One region of the Empedobacter sp. R132-2 genome, then DNA from elsewhere that is predicted to be linked to it. Evidence: riboswitches for the same ligand, from Rfam matches in the RefSeq annotation. Region 1 holds a riboswitch; the other holds the start of a gene.
The links. Region 1 has a riboswitch for cobalamin ahead of HXZ69_RS05260 (TonB-dependent receptor plug domain-containing protein). Riboswitches for the same ligand answer to the same signal wherever they lie in the genome.
Positions count from the first base shown of each region.

Region 2: it holds a riboswitch for cobalamin, as region 1 does, so the genes downstream of both, cobT (nicotinate-nucleotide--dimethylbenzimidazole phosphoribosyltransferase) here and HXZ69_RS05260 (TonB-dependent receptor plug domain-containing protein) in region 1, are expected to answer to the same signal.

Region 1 covers NZ_JACAGG010000006.1:62,051-76,158, reverse strand. Annotated here, with positions in the region: gene HXZ69_RS05300 (hypothetical protein) at 1-781, opposite strand, end outside; gene HXZ69_RS05295 (hypothetical protein) at 906-1,499, shown strand; gene HXZ69_RS05290 (hypothetical protein) at 1,502-2,086, opposite strand; gene HXZ69_RS05285 (hypothetical protein) at 2,114-2,593, opposite strand; gene HXZ69_RS05280 (alpha/beta fold hydrolase) at 2,642-3,388, shown strand; gene HXZ69_RS05275 (nucleoside deaminase) at 3,385-3,825, opposite strand; gene HXZ69_RS05270 (EamA family transporter) at 3,903-4,808, shown strand; gene HXZ69_RS05265 (YncE family protein) at 4,845-5,798, opposite strand; gene HXZ69_RS05260 (TonB-dependent receptor plug domain-containing protein) at 5,928-7,736, opposite strand; cobalamin riboswitch at 7,771-7,913, opposite strand; gene HXZ69_RS05255 (TM2 domain-containing protein) at 8,089-8,340, shown strand; gene HXZ69_RS05250 (pyruvate dehydrogenase complex E1 component subunit beta) at 8,499-9,476, shown strand; gene HXZ69_RS05245 (DUF5686 family protein) at 9,555-12,092, shown strand; gene HXZ69_RS05240 (inorganic diphosphatase) at 12,123-12,605, shown strand; gene HXZ69_RS05235 (M28 family peptidase) at 12,731-14,108, shown strand, end outside.
Region 2 covers NZ_JACAGG010000001.1:242,680-248,084, reverse strand. Annotated here, with positions in the region: gene cobC (alpha-ribazole phosphatase) at 1-521, opposite strand, end outside; gene HXZ69_RS01230 (adenosylcobinamide-GDP ribazoletransferase) at 506-1,282, opposite strand; gene cobT (nicotinate-nucleotide--dimethylbenzimidazole phosphoribosyltransferase) at 1,276-2,295, opposite strand; cobalamin riboswitch at 2,395-2,516, opposite strand; gene HXZ69_RS01220 (hypothetical protein) at 2,525-2,941, opposite strand; gene HXZ69_RS01215 (response regulator) at 3,315-5,405, shown strand, end outside.

The sequences.
Region 1 (14,108 bases):
TAGGAAATTGATCATTTTTAGGTAAATACATTTCACTGTCCAATGTATAACTTACGATGCTTGTTACGTTATATTTATTGTCTAAAAGTCTTTCAGCAAAAGGTTTTTCTTTATCATTCATACTTTTTTGAAGTGTATGAAAAAGACCAAATAATCCATAGAATTTTTCATTTTGTAGATGATTCTTTGAAATGATATGATTAAAATTTTCAATCATTGTAGAATCTCTTGAAATTTTGTTGTTAGAATCATCAAAGTTTGTATCAATACCCAAAACAACGATTTTAGATGAATCATTTAATGTTTTATTGTAATCATACAAGTTGTTCCATTTTTTTAGTAACTCTTGACTTGATTGTTGAGGAATTCTTTTTTTAATAGCTAAAACAACTTCTTTTAATAATTTTTCATTTTTAACATCGGAGCTTAGAAATGTGTTTAATTTTTTAGAATTTAAACTGTCCATTTCGGCAATGTAATAGTTGAATCCAAGATTCTTATTCAAATATTTAAACATAAATTCATCTAATTTTTGATTGTCAGCAAAACCATGAATTTCACCTAATAGAATAACATTTGAAGTGTTGAAGTTATTATCAAAAATCTGAGAATCAAAGTTGCTGTCAATTGTTGTTTTATTATTTTTTAGATAGCCAATATTTGTTTCATTTTTAGAAGCTAAGAAAATTTTATTACTAATAAATAAATACAAAAAAATAAGTGTAATTATTGAAATTAGAGCAATAAAGAAGATTTTTAGGATTTTGATAAGTGTTTTCATGTTGTTAATTTTTATCAAAACTATAGTTAGCAAAAGACTTGTATAAATATATGTTTACGAATTGTTGATTTTTTAGGATGAATTGAGAAAATCATTTACTGAAAATTTTTTCTATTTTTATAAAATGAAGTTTCTAATTCTTTTCTTACTTTCTGTGATGAGTTTTGCTCAAAAGTTGGATACGATTAATCTCAATCAAGTTGAGGTAGTGAATTATTCCAATTACAAACAATTTCGTCCAAAGTTTAAACAAGTGGTTCGATTAACGGATAACACAAGTTTCGGACTTAAAATATTTTCGAATTTATTACTTCCAAATGAGAAAGAAATTGAAATTGTCGCAATTGAAATTTTGTTTGAATCAAAAGTGAAAAAGAAAAATTATTGCAACGAATATTATTATTTCAAACCAATGATTCTAAAATCGATTGAGGATAAACAAAGTTTGATTGAAGAAAAATGGTTTGAAGTGGATAAAGATTATCAAGGAAAATATATTTTTCCGATTCATTTAGAACTTAACCCTTTAGAGGTGAAAAATTATTTCATTGGATTAGAAACTTCCTACGAAAATCCTTTTTGCCCCGAAGGAAATGGTTATTTTGATTTGATAAATACGAAACAACCAGTTGATTTATATTATGAAATTAATGGTGAAATGATTAAACAAGATATTCTGAAAAATCATTCACTTAACTACAAAATCTATTACAAATAGATTTATTTCCACAATAATTTCAATTCCACTTTATATTTCCCAGCGTATGGTTTTGAGTTTGTTGGTTTCTCCGAAATCGAGAATTGATACACGCCACGCGCAGGCAATTCGAAAATGGTTTCTTTGCCAAAAGGACCACCTTTTATAGAATCCGCAGGTCCTTTGATGTGATTAATTCTAATATTCGCTGTAGAATCTTGAGCAGAAATTTTGATCCAAACTTTTTTAGCAGAATCTGCATTAAAGGTAAAAGTATTTGTTTGTCCTGCTATTTTATTAGGTTCTGCTTTAGCTTTAGCATAACTTACTTCAAGATTTTCGGTAGTATTATTAGCACTTAAAGGAACAATTTTATCTATGTTAGACACAATTTTTTGTTGAGGTTTTGCAGTAACTTTTTTCTGATGTGAAGTTGTTTTCACGACTTCTTCTTTCATTACATCTTCTGTTGTTGGTTTATCTTTTTTTACCAAATCTTTGTACGCAGAATCAACTCCAATCTTGCTTGGATAAATGGTTGGCGTAGATTTGTCTTCGCAACTATAAAGCGTAATCAATGTAATAAAAGCGATAAAAGTCCATTTCATAACAGAAAAATTCTGTTGTAAAAGTAACTATTTTAACTGCAATTTCAAGGTATATTTTCCTTCAAATGTATCTCCTTGCATCAAACTTTCGCCAATTCGGATTTGATACAAGCCTTTTTCGGTTAAATCATAATTGATTTCTTGTCCAAAAGGACCATCTTTCTCGTTATTTGGAGAGATAAGTTGATTAATTCTGATGTTTCCGAGTTTATTTTGAGGAATAATTTGAATAAAAACAGAGGAAGAAGAATCATTCCTAAAACTAAAAGTTTGTTGTTCTTTCGCTTCTTTTTCAATCTCAAATTCGCCTTTTCCATGAATTAATTTCAATTCAGAATTATTCATAGTCTTTGGAGAAGCAAAAGCAATTTCTTGAAAAGAAGAATCTTTTTTGACTACTTTTTGAGTCGTTTCTCCTATTGATATTGTTTGATTACTTGTCATACAATAAATGATAATAGCACCAATAGCTATTGATAGTATTATTATGGGACTATATTTTTTCATTATTGTAAATTTGTGCATTAGTTAATTACAAATTCTGAACCAAACTATATGTTGTTTTACGAAAATACAGGAAACGGTAAACCCTTGGTGTTTTTACACGGTTTCTTAGAGAGTCATTTAATTTGGAATAATTTACGAAAAAATCTTGAGAAAGAAGTGCAAATTATTACAATTGATTTACCTGGGCATGGAAATTCTGAAAATTCGCAAGAGGTGAATACGATGGAAGAAATGGCTGAAAAAGTGATTATAGTTTTGGATGAATTAAATCTAGAAAAAGCAACTTTTATTGGGCATTCGATGGGTGGTTATGTGGCTTGTGCGTTGGCTGAACTTTTTCCAGAGCGTGTAGAAAATATTGTTTTAATCAACTCTTCGACTTTGCCAGATGATGAAGCGAAGAAAAATCAACGTTTGAAAGCGTGTGAAACTGCTCGTAAAAATTTCAATGCTTTGGTGAGTTTTAGTATGCCAGCTTTATTTGCGGCGCATCATCGTGATCAATTCAAAGATGAGTTGAAATTTGTAAAAGAAATTGCTTTAGAAACTCCAATCGAAGGCGTTTGTGCAGCTTTGAAAGGAATGCGAGAGCGTCCAGATCGTTCGTCGATTTTGTATGATTTTAAAGGTGGAATTTATATCATTGTTGGAATGAATGATGAAACAGTTAATCCTGAATTATTTTTAACCTTAATTCCAGATTTACCTAATATTCATTTGTATAAATTTGATGGAGGACACATGGCTTTTATAGAAAATTATGACGAAGTTTTATCGATTTTGAAATCGATTTAACGCTTGCGTTGAAAAAATTCTTTCATTAATAGACCACATTCATCTTCCATAATTCCCGAAACAATTTCAGTTTTTGGATGTAACTCGCCAATTTTTGCTTTAAAACCACGTTTTTCATCCGAAGCACCATAAACCACTTTCGAGATTTGGCTCCAATACAATGCCCCGCCGCACATTACACAAGGTTCTAAGGTTACATACAATGTACAATCTTGTAAGTATTTTCCACCCAAATAATTTGCTGCTGACGTAATAGCTTGCATTTCAGCGTGCGCTGTAACATCAGTCAACGTTTCGGTTAAATTATGCGCTTTTGCAATAATTTTGTTGTTACAAACAATCACAGCTCCAACTGGAATTTCGTCTCGCTCGAAAGCTGTAATCGCTTCATTAAAGGCGATTCGCATAAAATATTCATCTGTAAAAAGATTTTCCATTTCTATAAAATTTAAAGCAAAAATAATCATTTCCAAATTGGATATTCGATACATTTGTACAAATTGACGCCTCTTTTATGAATCAATCAAAATATATCATAGCAGCCATTATAACCTACTTTATGTGGGGATTTTTCAGTTTCGGATTGAAACCAATCGCTGGTTATCCACCTTTGGATATTCTATTTTTTAGATTGTACGTTTCCGTTTTCTTTTTAGTGGTCATTAATGTTGGATTTCGACGCAATAAGATGAAAGCTGATTTTGATTTGTTTAAATCATTTGATAAAAAGAAACAGAAAGAATTAGGAAGTTTAATTGTTGGCGGATCATTGGTTTTGATGACAAATTGGTTGATGTTTATTATCGTGATGAATCATATTAGTGTGCAAGCTGCGTCGCTGTCATACTTGGTTTGTCCGATTATCACCACCGTTTTGGCTTTCATTATTCTGAAAGAACATTTGACCAAAATAAAATGGATTGCAGTTGGTATTAGTTTTTTAGCATGTTTGGTTCTTTCTATAGGTCATCTTATAGACTTGGTTTATAGTTTGATTGTAGCGTGTACATTTGCACTCTATATCATTATTCAGAGAAGTTTGAATGTTTTTGATAGTTTCAATTTGTTGATGACACAATTATTAATTGTAGCCATTCTGATGTTACCATTGGTTTTCATCTTTTCAGGACCAATTCCGACCGAAACAATTTTCTATCAATGTATCATGATGATTGTGATTTTGTTCACTATCATTCCAATGTTCTTAAACAATTTTGCTTTAAAAGGAATTGACTCTTCAACTGTTGGAATTTTAATTTATTTGAATCCAATTATGAATTTTGTTTTAGCAATTTTCTATTACAAAGAAGCCGTTTCTCCAATGCAAATGATCGGTTATAGTTTGATTTTACTCGCGATTGTAGGGTTTAATTCACAAACAATTTTCAAAATGAAAAACATAAAAAAATCTGAAGTTTAAACTTCAGATTTTTTTATGTTGATTTTTCAGGAAATATTATTTGATGTAAACAGAATTTGGTGAAACTCCAGTTGTAATTGCTGGATTTTTAAGACCTCCTTGTGCATTCTGAATTAATAATCGTCCATTAGAATTGTAATCTTTTGCGTCTAAAACATAAAAAGTATCACCTTTTACATAGAAACCATATACACTATCAGCACCTGTTATGTAATCTGCTTTTGTAGGCAAAGCTGTTGCATTTGTAGCCATAGAATAAACAGAATTATTAACGATGTAATACAATTTACTATTCTCCGCAACTAAGAAATTAGGATGTTGTCCATCAGGAAAATTCATTTCTAATTTATCTTCTGAAGTTAAATTATAACGAACCAATTTTCCTTTTGTAGTAGTTCCCCAATTAACACCTTGAGAAAGCACAAATAAATTTCCGTTTTGAATTGTTAAATCTGTCGGAACATCACCAACATTTATACTTTTTTTATCATTTGTTTTAAGGTCAATAATTGTAACTGTTTTACCTGTTCCCCAGCCACCTTTTTGTGCAACATAAAGTTTGTTATTGTCAAGAATCATTTTTTCTGGACCTTCATCTACTTTATATTTTTCTACAAATGTTAAATCACTGATTTTGTATTTTGCAATAAAATCATCTGTCGTTACATTAGGATCTCCCCAGTTTGAGATATACAAAAATTGATCATCAGAAACGATATAACGAGGGTTGCTCATATTATCTGATGATGGAATTGTACTAATTTTTTTGAAAGTTGTGTTGTCTACAACTTCTACTTTATTAGAAACATTAAGAACAATATAAGCTTTGTTTCCTTTGAAATACATGCTTTGTCCTACAGAACCCAATTGTGCACCAGCGTTCGCAGTCTTGAAAATTTCTTGAATAGGATTTGTTGTACTTACATCTTTTGTTGGATCAAAATAAGTGATTTCTGCGTTAGCTGAATTGAAACCTCCTTCATTCAAAATAAAAACTCCTTTCGACTAGTTTCCTTTTTCAGGATCATTATTTGGCCCATCATCGTCATTTGAACAAGATTGTAAAAATACTCCTGCCAAGGCTATAAGTGCGATTGATTTAAATTTAGTCATAGTTTTTTAAAATTTTATTTGTATTTGTATGTTATAATTTGTGCCGGGTTGCCAACGATTTTCTTGCGTTTGATATTCTTGGTTAAACACATTATTCACACTCATAGAAACGCTATAAAGTGGTGAAATCGTAAAATTTAAACCTAAATTCGTTAGCCAAAAACCATCAAGTGTTCTTTCTTCTTCCGAATCGGTAAAAACTTTACTTGTATAAATATTTTGTACAAAAGCAGATAAACGTTTGTAAGTGTATTGTGCGCTCGCCGTCCATTTATGATTTGGGGAATACATCAATTCCTTATTTTTAAATTTATCTTTTGTTTTGGTGTATGCATAAGTTGTATTGAAACTAAATGCATTCCATTTGTAGCTTCCAATTATTTCAAAACCATAGGTTTCAGCTTTGTTGATGTTCACAGGAACCCAATAAGAAGTGTTTTGCGAACTCGGAATCCATTGAATCATATCACTCAACTTATTATAAAAAATATTGGTTTGAATGTTTAAATTTTTGTTGATAAAATCATTTCCAAGTTCAAATTGATAAGCTGATTCTGATTTCAAATCTGGATTTCCACCAGTTTTCCAAAATAAATCATTGTAGGTTGGATTTCTGAAATTTTTCGAAACATTTCCTCTCAATTGATACGAATGAATCGGACGAAAATTAAAACCCAATGAATAAATAAATGGATTTTGGTACGTATCAGAAAAATCTTGACGAATACTCGCTTCGTATTCCAAAACATCTGATAATTTATGCTTCGCGATTAAGGCAAAATTGATTGAGTTTTGATCGCTTTTATTCAAATTATTTCCACTTCCTTGATTATAATTAGCTTCAGATAAAAATGAAAGCTCGAAATTATTAGTCAATTGATGATTCAGATAATATTTTAAAACATAATTATCCACCTGTAAATCGTCCGAATAAGATTTGTGAATATTGTTGAAATAACTGTTTTCTTCTCGGATATATGCCAATTTTAACTGCGATTGCCACTTTTCATTTGGATTGAAATTCCATTCTGTCATCAAACGGTAATCCTGATTTTCGTATCCAGAAGGCGTTGAACCAATGTCAACCAAAGGAAATTCGCGCTTTCCAAAATTGAACATTGAATAAAGTTTCAATTCGTGTTCAGGATTAATTTTATAGCCAAAATTTCCATTAATTGTATTGAAATAATATTTTCCATTCAAATTCTTCTTCATGTGATTCGGAATTTTATAATCATTATCAGATTGATTTCGTTCGTAATCGATTGAAGAACTAAATTTTTCTGTACTATATTTCAATTGATATTTTCCCGACCATGTATCGTAACTTCCGTATCCTAAATTTATTTTTTGCTGTAAACCTTTGTCATACTCAAATTTATTCAACAAATGAATTGTACCGCCGATAGAACCTGTTCCATACGCAATACTTCCGCCGCCTGGTTTCACTAAAATTCCGTCAAACGAATTACTTGCAAATAAATTAAAATCCGTTTGTCCTGTTGTTTGCGAATTGACATTAATTCCGTTCCAAATTACGGCTGTGTGCGAAGCTAAAGTTCCTCGAAACGAAGGTGAAGAAACCATTCCTCGTCCATTTTCTTTAAAATAAATTGGCGTTTGCTCTTGTAAAACTTGCGTCAGTTGATTAGGATTTTGCTCTAAAATACTATCATTAAGTTTGATAATACTTTGAGATTTGTAATGATTTTTAAGAAAAGCATCGTTCAAAATCAAAGGTTTCAAATTGATGGTATCCGTCTGTGCAAAAGCAATTCCAGCGATAAGATTAAAACAAAGAAAAAGTTTTTTCATATTAAAATCTGTTTTTCCTCCGAAAACATTTTCTATTAATTTGTTAGCAATGGCAGGTTTCCTGACTTATTCTTTTACAAAAAGTATGTTAGAATTTACAGTTGCGGGGACAGTTTTGGAATTGAACCAAATTCCCTTTTAACTCACTCGTTGAGCACCATTTTATGCAAATGTAAAGAAAAGCAATTGATTTTATAAAAAGTAGATTGTTAAATCGTTAACCTTAAATTAAGATCAGATTTATTTTATTTGTACAATATTCAAAATCATTATATCTAGTGATTTTTAAGAAAGATGGACAAATTAAATTTGTAACCAACAAAAACAATTATTTAGTTAAACTTTAAAAATTATGGAAAACAATCAACCGTACAAATCAGAGAAAAAACTTATTGCCGGAATTTTAGCGATAGTATTAGGAACTTTAGGAGTTCACAAATTTTATTTAGGCTACACTAAAGAAGGTGTTATTCAATTAATTATTGGTCTTGTGACATGTGGAGCAGGAGGACTTATTGGATTAATCGAAGGAATTATGTATTTAACAAAATCTGATGAAGAGTTTGATGAAACTTATGTAAAAGGTCACAAAGGCTGGTTCTAAAAACAGAGATTACATTCTTTTTCAACTATTTTTCGATCCCAAAATAACTTTAGATTATTTTGGGATTTTTTATTGAATGAATTCGTTTTAAATAATTCGCAAGTTTTTTATTACATTTGCTTTAGGAAAAAATATAATAAAGAACGAAATCGCATAAAATGGCTATAAAAACATTTAGAGAAGTAATCGCAGAGGCAATGAGTGAAGAAATGCGTCGCGATGAATCTATATTTTTAATTGGAGAAGAAGTAGCAGAATACAACGGAGCGTACAAAGCTTCGAAAGGAATGTTAGACGAATTTGGAGCAGAACGTGTAATTGATGCGCCAATCGCAGAGGCTGGTTTTTCTGGAATCGCAATTGGATCTACAATGACGGGATGTCGCCCAATCGTAGAATACATGACATTCAACTTCTCATTAGTGTCTATTGACCAAATTATCAATAACGCTGCAAAAATTTATCAAATGTCAGGAGGACAATTCAACTGTCCAATTGTATTTAGAGGACCTACTGCTTCTGCAGGACAATTAGGTGCAACACACTCACAAGCTTTTGAGAATTGGTATGCAAATGTACCAGGTCTTAAAGTAATTGTTCCTTCAAATCCTTATGATGCAAAAGGTTTATTAAAATCTGCAATTCGTGATAACGATCCAGTAATTTTCATGGAATCTGAACAGATGTATGGAGATAAAATGGAAATGCCAGATGAAGAATACACAATCGAAATTGGTAAAGCAGAAATCAAACGTGAAGGTACAGATGTAACGTTAGTTTCTTTCGGGAAAATCATTAAGCAAGCTTACATTGCTGCTGATGAATTAGCTAAAGAAGGAATTTCTGTAGAAGTAATTGACTTACGTACAGTTCGTCCATTAGATTACGATACAATTTTCAAATCTGTTAAGAAAACAAATCGTTTAGTAGTTTTAGAAGAAGCTTGGCCTTTCGCTTCAGTTGCTTCAGAAATTACGTATATGGTTCAACAAAAAGCATTCGATTATTTAGATGCACCAATCAAACGTATCACAACAAAAGATACATCAGCGCCTTATGCTCCAAACTTGTATGAGACTTGGATTCCTAATGCAAAAGATGTAGTTGAAGCTGTAAAAGCTGTGATGTATAAATAATTAAGATTTATAAACTATATTTGTAAAGTCTAGCATACATTTTGCTAGACTTTATTTTTTTTTAACCAAATCTTATTGATGAAAAGTTATATAACAGCTTTTTTTATAGTTGTTTTAGCGTCTGTGCACGCGCAAGTAAAAATTCAAGGAAAGGTAATCGATTCTGAAACTCAGAAGCCTATTCCTTACGCAGATATTCGTTTACCAGAACTTAAAGTAAGTGCAACATCAAACTCTGATGGTACTTTTTATATCGAATCTAGTTCGAATACAAATAAAATTGTCGTATCAAAAAATGGATACGAAACTTCTGATTATGTTATCGAAAATAAAATCGATTATAATTTTATTGCTCAATTATTTTTAACAGAAGACAATACTTCAGAAGAAGATGGCGGAACGGTAGATTTACAAACTGCGGTTGTTTCGGCAAAGAAAAAACGTCCTAAAAAGAAAGAAAATCCAGCTTATGCTATTTTGCGTGAAGTATGGAAGCGTAAAAAGAAAAATGGGCTAAAATTAGCGCCACATTATCAATATGATGAATACGAAAAGTTGCAATTTGATATTAGTAATATCGATTCAACTTTTATGAAACGTAAGATTTTTAAAGGAATGGAGTTTGTTTTCGAGAAAGTAGATACTTCTTCTATTAATGGAAAAACATATTTACCAGCTTTCTTGAATGAGTCAATTTACAATGTTGCAGGAATTAATAAACCTTCTACAAAAGAACGTCGAGAATTAATTGCAAATAAAACATCAGGTTTCGAGAAAAATGAAGTGGTGGCTTCTACGGTAAAAAATCTTTTCCGTGATATTGATATTTATGATAATCGTGTCAATATTTTGGATATCAAATTTGTGAGTCCAATTGCTACAGATGGTTTCGCGGTTTATGATTACGAATTGAAAGATACTATTGATGTAGATGGAATAGAATCTTATCGAATCAAATATTATCCACGTCGCGAAGGTGAATTGACATTTAAAGGAGAATTATATATTTCGAAAGATGCTTATGCGGTGAAAGAGGTTGTGATGGAAACGACGAAAGAAATGAACGTGAATTTTGTGCGTAATATTTTCATGAATCTAGAATATGATATTCCAAACGATTCTATTTTCTATCCGAAAAAAGAATATGCGATGTTGGATATGTCGTTGTTGAGTAAAAAGGAAAGTGCGAAAGGAATTTTTGCGCATAAAACGGTGAATTATTACAATTACGATTTCGATACAACACATCCCGAAGCTTTTTATTACGAGAAATTAGATCCAGCAAAAGCTGCGCTTAACGAAAAAGATAATCAGTTTTGGGCAGAAAATCGTCCTGAAGCTTTAACAAAAGATCAAGAAGGGATTTACGAAACATTAGAGCAATTAAATAAAGTACCAAAATTCAATAATATTGTGAAAGCAATCGAGATTTTTGGTTCTGGATATTACAATGTCGGAAATGCAATTGATATCGGGAATTTATATTCATCTTTTGGATACAACCAAATCGAAGGATTCCGTTTGAGAGCTGGAGCTCGTACATATTTTTCGCAAAATGATATGTGGCGTGCGCAAGGTTTCTTGGCATATGGTTTTCGAGATGATAAATTCAAATATGGAGCAGATTTTCGTTACATGTTCAATAAATATAATCGTTTTCAAGTCGGTATCGGAACAAAACGTGATGTAGAACAATTGGCTGCAACGTTAACGGCTTCTGACGGAATTATGACCCGTAGTTTTGCTTCGTCATCAATCATCAATCAAGGAGATAATACATTTTTGAGTAACAATAATTTGACAAATGTGTATGCGTCGATAGAGCCTTGGAAGAATGTAACGTTTCGTGTTGATGGAAATTATCAATTGATAAAACCAGCTGATGCAGTACATTTTTCGATTGGATATGAAAAAAACGGTCAGATTAAAGAAACTTTAACAAATTCAAGTGTAAGTGTTTCGGTAATTGCTCGTCCAGGTGCAAAATATTCGCAATACGGGATTGATCGTTACGAAATGACAACACTTGCACCCACGTTAATGTTGCGCTATACAAAAGGATTGAAAGGTGTAATTAATTCAGATTTTGAATATGATAAATTACAATTTTTATATACACAACCAATTTTGATTGGATCTTTTGGTAAATCATTGGTAACTGTAGAAGCAGGAAAAACATTTCAAGATGTTCCTTTATCATTAATGAGTGCGTTACCTGGAAATGAGAGTTACGGACAAGTTTATGGTACATTTTCACAATTAGATTATTATGAATTTGTAACAGACGAATATGTAACGATGAACTGGGAACATCATTTTAACGGTTGGATTTTGAACAAAGTTCCGTTAATCAAAAAATTAAAATTAAGAGAAGTTGGATTCTTGAGAGCGGCTTACGGAGACATTTCTGAGAAAAGTAAAGCTATTAATCGTTCGACAATAGAATATTTTGCACCAAATCAACAAATCTACTACGAATACGGGTTTGGGATCGAAAACATTGGTTTTGGAAACATTAGACCAATACGTGTTGATTTTAATTGGCGCGGAAATTATAATAATTTGCCAGATGTTCGTAAATTTGGCATCACAATCGGTTTAGATTGGAATTTTTAGAAAATACATAATAAAAAAAAGAATATTACAATGACTTTTGATGCAATCATTGAAATCCCAAGAGGATCTCGCAATAAATATGAAATGGATCACGAAACAGGAAGAATCCGTTTTGATCGTGTTTTATACTCTCCAATGTTCTACCCAGCTGATTACGGTTTCGTAGAAAATACATTAGGATTAGACGGAGATCCAATTGACGTATTAGTTTTCTTAACAGAACCTACTGTTCCTGGATGTGTAATCGAAGTAAAAACAATCGGTGTTCTTAAAATGTCTGATGACAAAGGACAAGATGAAAAATTAATTTGTGTACCAGTTGCTGATCCAACATGGAACCAATTAGAAAACATCACTGATATGAATCCTCATACATTGAAAGAAGTTGAGCACTTTTTCAGAGTTTATAAAGACTTAGAAAATAAGACAACAACAATTGAAGGGTACGGTGATAAAGCAGAAGCAGAACAATTATTGCAAGATGCAAGAGAGCGTTTCGTACCAGCTCATTAAGAAATAATTTATAATTTCATATAAATAGTCCTCATTTTTTGAGGACTATTTTTTTTAAGTAAATTTTTCTTCCATTCTATCAACTATTTCCAAAAACATTTTTAAGTTTATAGAAATACTCACACATGAAATCGAAATTTTTATTAACACTAGGTTTAATCTCTACAATCATGAGTTTATCTGCTCAAACTAATCAACAAGTTTTAGACTTGATTAACAAAGAAGTAAAACAAAATTCTGAAGCTTATCAACAATTAAAAAAAGCAACCGAAACAATCGGACATCGTGCAACAGGAACAGAAAATGGACGAATAGCAGAAGAATATGCAGCAAATTTGTTGCGTTCGTATGGTTATGATGTGTCTTTTCAAGAGTTTACATTTAGCGGATGGAATCGTAGAAGTTTAGATTTAAAAATCAATAATCAACCTATAAAAGCCGTTGCTTTGGCGCATTCGCCAGAAAATGTTAGTCTTTCGGGAGAATTGATTGATTTAGGAAATGGACTTGAAGAAGATTACAAAAAGATTGGTGATAAAGTAAAAGGAAAGATTGTTTTTGCTGCGCTTGGTTTGTTGGATGGAACGCCAAAAGAAATAGAAAATCTACATCGTTCCGAAAAAACAGCTTTAGCAGAAAAGTACGGAGCGAAAGGAATTATCTTGTTTAATCGCCCTGCTGGAGGAATTCTATTGACAGGAACGGCTTCTGTAACGGGAGAAATTATTAAAATTCCTGCAATTAATATTAGTTTAGAAGATGGATTGAAAATTAAAGAAAATCTATCAAAAGGAAAAGAAATTGCTAAAATCGAAATGAAAAATGATGTTGGACAAATGAAAGGTCGCAACATTATTGCAAAGAAAATCGGTTCTAAATTTCCAAACGAAAAAATAGTTCTTGGAGGACATTTAGATAGTTGGGATTTGGCTACAGGAGCGATTGATAATGGTGTTGGAAGCTTTTCTGTGATGGATATTGCGAGAACATATAAGAAGTTAAATCTTCAAAATGATCGAACAATAGAATTTGTTTTATTTATGGGCGAAGAAGTTGGTTTGATAGGTTCTAAATATTACGTCAATCGAGCGCTGAAAGATGGTTCTATCAATCAAATCAAAGCAATGTCGAATATGGATATGACAACAAATCCAAAGTCTTATTATTCGACAATGGAAAGTAATTTACCTATTTTAACTGATTATGCGAATGATGTGCAAAAAGTAATTCCAGATTTTAAATTGAAAACATTTGCGAGTGTAGATTTACATTCAGATCATCAACCGTTTATGTTGCAAGGCGTGCCTATTATTGGGCTTTCGGATAGTCAATTTACAAAAGGAGCGTTAAATTGTTACCACGCGAATTGCGATACATTTGATTATGTAGAAGAAATTGGTTTGAAAAATAATGTGATTTTGGAAACCTATTTGTTGTATCGTTTGAGTAATTTGAAAGAAATTCCTTCAAAACGTTGGAACGAGCAAGAAGTAAAAGAAGCCT
Region 2 (5,405 bases), on a different contig from region 1:
CCTAAATTAAACTGAAACATTTCACCATAATTTATAGGTATTTTGAATGCATTTTTGATTGGGATTTGTAGTACATAACACCACATTAAACGAATGATTCCTCCATGCGCAACAATTAATACTTTTTCGTATTGAGTATTTCTTAATTCGTTCATAAAATCAAAAAGACGGGCAGACATTTCTTGCATCGATTCGCCATTTGGCGTTTTAATTTCGACAAAATCGACGTACCAAGGTTCTATTTCTTCCGAAGGAATTTCGTTCCACGATTTCATTTCCCAATCTCCAAAATTGAATTCTTTTAATCGATCATCAAAAATAATTTCATTCGAGAAAGTTTCTGCCAAGCGTTGACAACGACTTAACGGACTTGAAAAAATTATATCAAAATTGCTTTCAATTTTAGTATGAATTTGTACCACTTCTTGATGAAAAGTGTCAGCTAGTTCCACATCAGTTTGTCCGTAACAAACGGATGAAGGAACATTAACTTTTGTATGTCGAATTACAGAAACTTGCATATAATTAAAACGCCAAGGTAAAACAAAACTTCGGTAACTTGTTGCACAGTTCCCAAGCAATCGCCCGTATATCCGCCAATATATTTCTTGAAATACCAGCCCAAATAAACTTTTCCTAGGTAACAAAGTGGTAAAATCAACAAGAATTTCCATTCGCCAAAAACAATAAAAGGCACAAGACAGAAAAGAAAACTAATGACAAGATTTTTTATCGGAAGAGCTTTATTTGCCATCGGTTTCGATTTACTTGTGTCGATGTCTGTTACATATTCGTGGGTATAAATCATCATTCCAGAAAAAAAACGACTAACCGAATGTGCTGCAATCAAACTGAAAATCATCAACCGAAAATTATTTTCTGCAATATGAACCAATGAAGTAAATTTCAATAATAACAATAAGATAACGCCAATACCACCATAAGCGCCAATTCGGCTATCTTTCATAATTGTCAAGATTTTTTCTTTGCCATAACCACCACCAAAACTATCGCAAATATCGGTGAAACCATCTTCGTGAAAGGCGCCAGTCAGCAAAACACTTGCAATAATTGTGATAATAATAGCGATATCAACTGGTAAAATAAATTGACAAATTGTATAAATCAATGCATTGAAAGCGCCAACTAACAAACCAATTGCAGCATAATATTTCTGTGATTGATTCATAATTTCGTTGCTATATGGAATTTTGAACGGAATTGGAATTCGAGTAAAAAACATCAAAGCTGTTAAAAAGTAGGTGATTTCTTTTTTTAGCATTCCACTTCAGTTTCTTTGTTACTCACGCCTGCAGATTCGAAACTTGCCATATCATTAAAAAAGTTAACCGCACTTTTGATAATTGGATAAGCCAACGCACAACCTGTTCCTTCGCCAACACGCAAATTGATGTTTAGAATTGGTTCTTCGTTGAAATAATTCAATAAATATTGGTGTCCAGATTCATCACTTTGATGACAAAAAATAGCATTATTTAGAATTTCAGGGTTCAATTTCGACGCAACTAAAATAGCAGCCGAAGCAATATAACCATCAATCATCAACAGCATATTGTGTTCATAAGCAGATAACATTGCAGCTGTCATTTGCGCAACTTCAAAACCGCCAAAAGTGGCTAAAATCTCTTTCGGATCAGTAATTTTTCCATGTGTATTCTTCGCTACATTTAGAATATTGATTTTATTCTGTAATTGCTCATCATTCAAACCTGTTCCACGACCAACACATTGTTCAAGAGGTAAATCAGTCAAATAATGTACAAGCATTGATGCGGAAGAAGTGTTCCCAATTCCCATTTCGCCAAAACCAATAATATTTGTTCCGTTTTGAGCGATTTCGTCTACAATTGTCTTCGAATAATCAAAACATTGTTCCAATTGATCCAAGGTCATGGCAGATTCGCGCAAGAAATTTTTGGTTGATTTGGCTACTTTACAATTTTTCAAAACCGAATAATCCTCGAAATCATAATTTACACCAGCATCAACAATGGTTAAATAAATCTCATTTTGATTACAAAAAACATTAATTGCTGCCCCATTATTTAGGAAATTAAAAACCATTTGGGGTGTAACTTCCGCAGGATAAGCGCTAACACCAGATTGCGCAATTCCGTGATCGCTTGCGAAAACAATCAGATGTGGATTGATTAATTCTAAATGTTTTTTTTGTTGAACCAAACCAATTTTAAGTGCAATTTTTTCTAATAAACCTAAGGCTCCAAGCGGTTTTGTTTTAAGATCAATAATGTGTTGAATTTCTTCTTTTTGCATTTTATACTAAACTAAATTTTAATAAAAAATGCTTTCGAAATCAAGTGCAATCAATTAACAAATAATAAAATACATGCAGTTTTGATTGAGCTTCAATCGCGAAAGCATCATCTAAAAAGTGGTCTGGCTTATAGTTTTTCTCTACTTACAGTTGCGCGACAGCTCGAGATTTGCACTCGATTCCCTTTTGTGTTAGTAAGGTAATAAAATAATCATAAAAGCAAAAAAACTATTTTTTAATAGCAATTATTCCTTGTATTGTTGGTTCTATTGAAATATCTCCCATAATAATTTCTTCCGCTACGAAATCTGCTCCATTCAATTTTAGTTTTTTTGGTAGATTTTTGCTTGTATAATTTTTATTAATTTCTATGTTTTTTTCGATTGAAGCTAGTCGAATATCAATTGGCAAACCTTTTAGAACATGGGATTTTATGGTGTATTCTTTACAAATTTTTACAGTTCGTTCTATCAATTCACCATTAATTAATAATCGGAAAGTAGAAAACTCTTGAATTCTTGTGTTATAACTTTTAGTAACAATTATTTTAAATTCAATCGATTCATTTTCTATAGAATTATTGATCGGTAATGGATTGTCATGACAAGCTGTATTAGGTTTTTGAGCTTTTGATGAAGTACTCATTAATCCAAAAGCAGAAAAAATAATGACATTAGAAATCGTTTTCTTAAAAAGATTTAGACCTAATTGACTTGGATGAAAAATACCACAATGAACGTTGCTTTTCTGAAATTCATTCGAAATTTCGTCATTTGTGAGGTTAGAAAAGTCAGTAATTTTATGTTGACATTTCGCACAAAAATTATCATCTCGTAATTTTTCTTAGCATGGAGTTGGAATTGTGATTTTCATATTTTTAAAGTTTAGATTTATAATAGAGATGATTTTATGAATAAAAATGTTGGTTTGATTTTTAGAAATAATTGATTTCGAATATTTGGATTTATGTACTATCTTTAACCACCTCTACTTACCTTTTAAATAAGATCAATTTTTAATGGAAAATTTTCACATCCCAACGAACGAAAAGCAAAGATTGCAAGCCGTTTACGATTATAATTTGCAAGGACATGATAAAGACGAAGAGTTGGAGGTTTTTGCAAATGCTGCGAGTTTGATTTGTAATGCGCCAATTGCGTTAATTTCTATTTTTGATGAAAATTATCAAGTGATTAAAGCAAATTGTGGAATAGATGTAGATATTGTTCCACGTCAACAAACTATTTGTCAATTTTCTTTAATGGAAGAAGAAATTTTGGTGATTGATGATGTGACGAAATTTGAACCTGCAAAAAATATTGCTGGAGTAAAAGCTGCAAATATTAAGTTTTATGCTGGTGTTCCGTTGATTGATGACAATGGATATGCGTTGGGAACCCTGTGCGTAGAGGATCATCATCCAAGAACGTTGGACGAAAAACAACGTAATTTATTGATTCAACTAGGGAAAAATATCACCAAATTATTGGTTAGTAAAAAGCGAAAAAAAGACGCCTCTTACTTTCAAAATATCTATAAAATATCTAATAATCTTATTGGAGTTGCAGATATTAATGGTGTTCTAAAATCTATAAATCCTTCTTTTAAAGAGGTTTTAGGAATAAAAGATGAAAAGACAATTATTGCAGAAAACTTTTTAGACTTTGTTTCGGAAAAGGATAAGAAAAAAGTTCAAATGTTTTTGGCTGATTTGAAAACTAATTCAGGTTCTATTGACTTCAAATGTTTGATGTGTTCAATAGAAACGAAAGAAGAAAAAATGGTTGAATGGTATACTAAATTAAACACTTCGTATGATAACGAGATTTTCTTATTTGGACGAGATATTACACTTGAAAACTCTAAAAAGGAGGAACTAGAAAACAGTGAACGTAAGTTTAGAAATTTTTTCAATTCTTCGCTTGGTTTAATGACGATTCACGATTTGGATGGTAATATTTTATCCATTAACAAAAAAGGTTTAGAATCGATAGGTTATTCTGAAGAAGAATCGAAAGATTTGGATCTTAAAAAATTAATCCCAAAATCTAATCAAAAAGAATATCAAACCTATATCGAAACAATTTCGCACAATAAGCAAGATTCAGGTTTAATGAGCTTGATTAAGAAAGATGGTTCGTTAACATATTGGTTATACAGCAATATTTTGGATAAAGATAACGAGGGAAATCCTGTTGTAATGAGTACTGCAGTTGATATGACACAAAGGACTTTGTTGGAAAGAGATCTTAATCGCGCAAGTCAATTGTTAGATCATACATACGAAGTTGCCAATGTTGGAGGTTGGAAATACGATTTAGTTAAGCAAGAATTAATTTGGACTGATATAACGAAAAAAATCCATGAAGTTGAACTAGATTATGAACCAAATGTAGAAACTTCACTCAATTTTTATGAAGCAAAAAGTAGTTATCCAAAAATAAAGAAAGCTTTTAGAGATGCGGTAGAAAAAGGAATCGGATATGATATGGAGTTGCAAATAGTTACCCAAAAAGGAAAAACAATTTGGGTAAGATGTAAAGGAATTCCAGAGTTCGTAAATGGAAAATGTGTTAGCGTTTTTGGAACTTTTCAGGATATTGATGAGAGAAAAAGTTATACGTTAGAGTTGGCTCGACAAAAAGCTATTTTCGAAACATTTATTAATCATGTACCTGCATCTGTTGCAATGTTTGATAAGGATATGAATTATCTAACTTTGAGTAATCAATGGTGTGATGAATTTGTAGTAAAAAAGAAAAATGTGATCGGAAAATCTCATTATGAAATGTACAATGTTCCAGAAGAAAGAAAAGCGATTTATGACGCTTGTTTGCAAGGTGAAAGTTATTCGGATGAAGATATGATTTATCGCTCACCAAAATATGATACGGATCAACACTATTCCTGGGCGATTCATCCGTGGTATATCAACAAAAAACAGATTGGTGGTCTGATTATGTTTTCGCAAAATATAACAGAATCTGTCAAGAAAAATAAAGAACTTAAAAAAGCCAAAAAGAATGCTGAACTCGCTAGTAAGGCAAAGTCTGAGTTTTTAGCCAATATGAGTCACGAGATTCGAACGCCGTTAAATGGTGTGATTGGT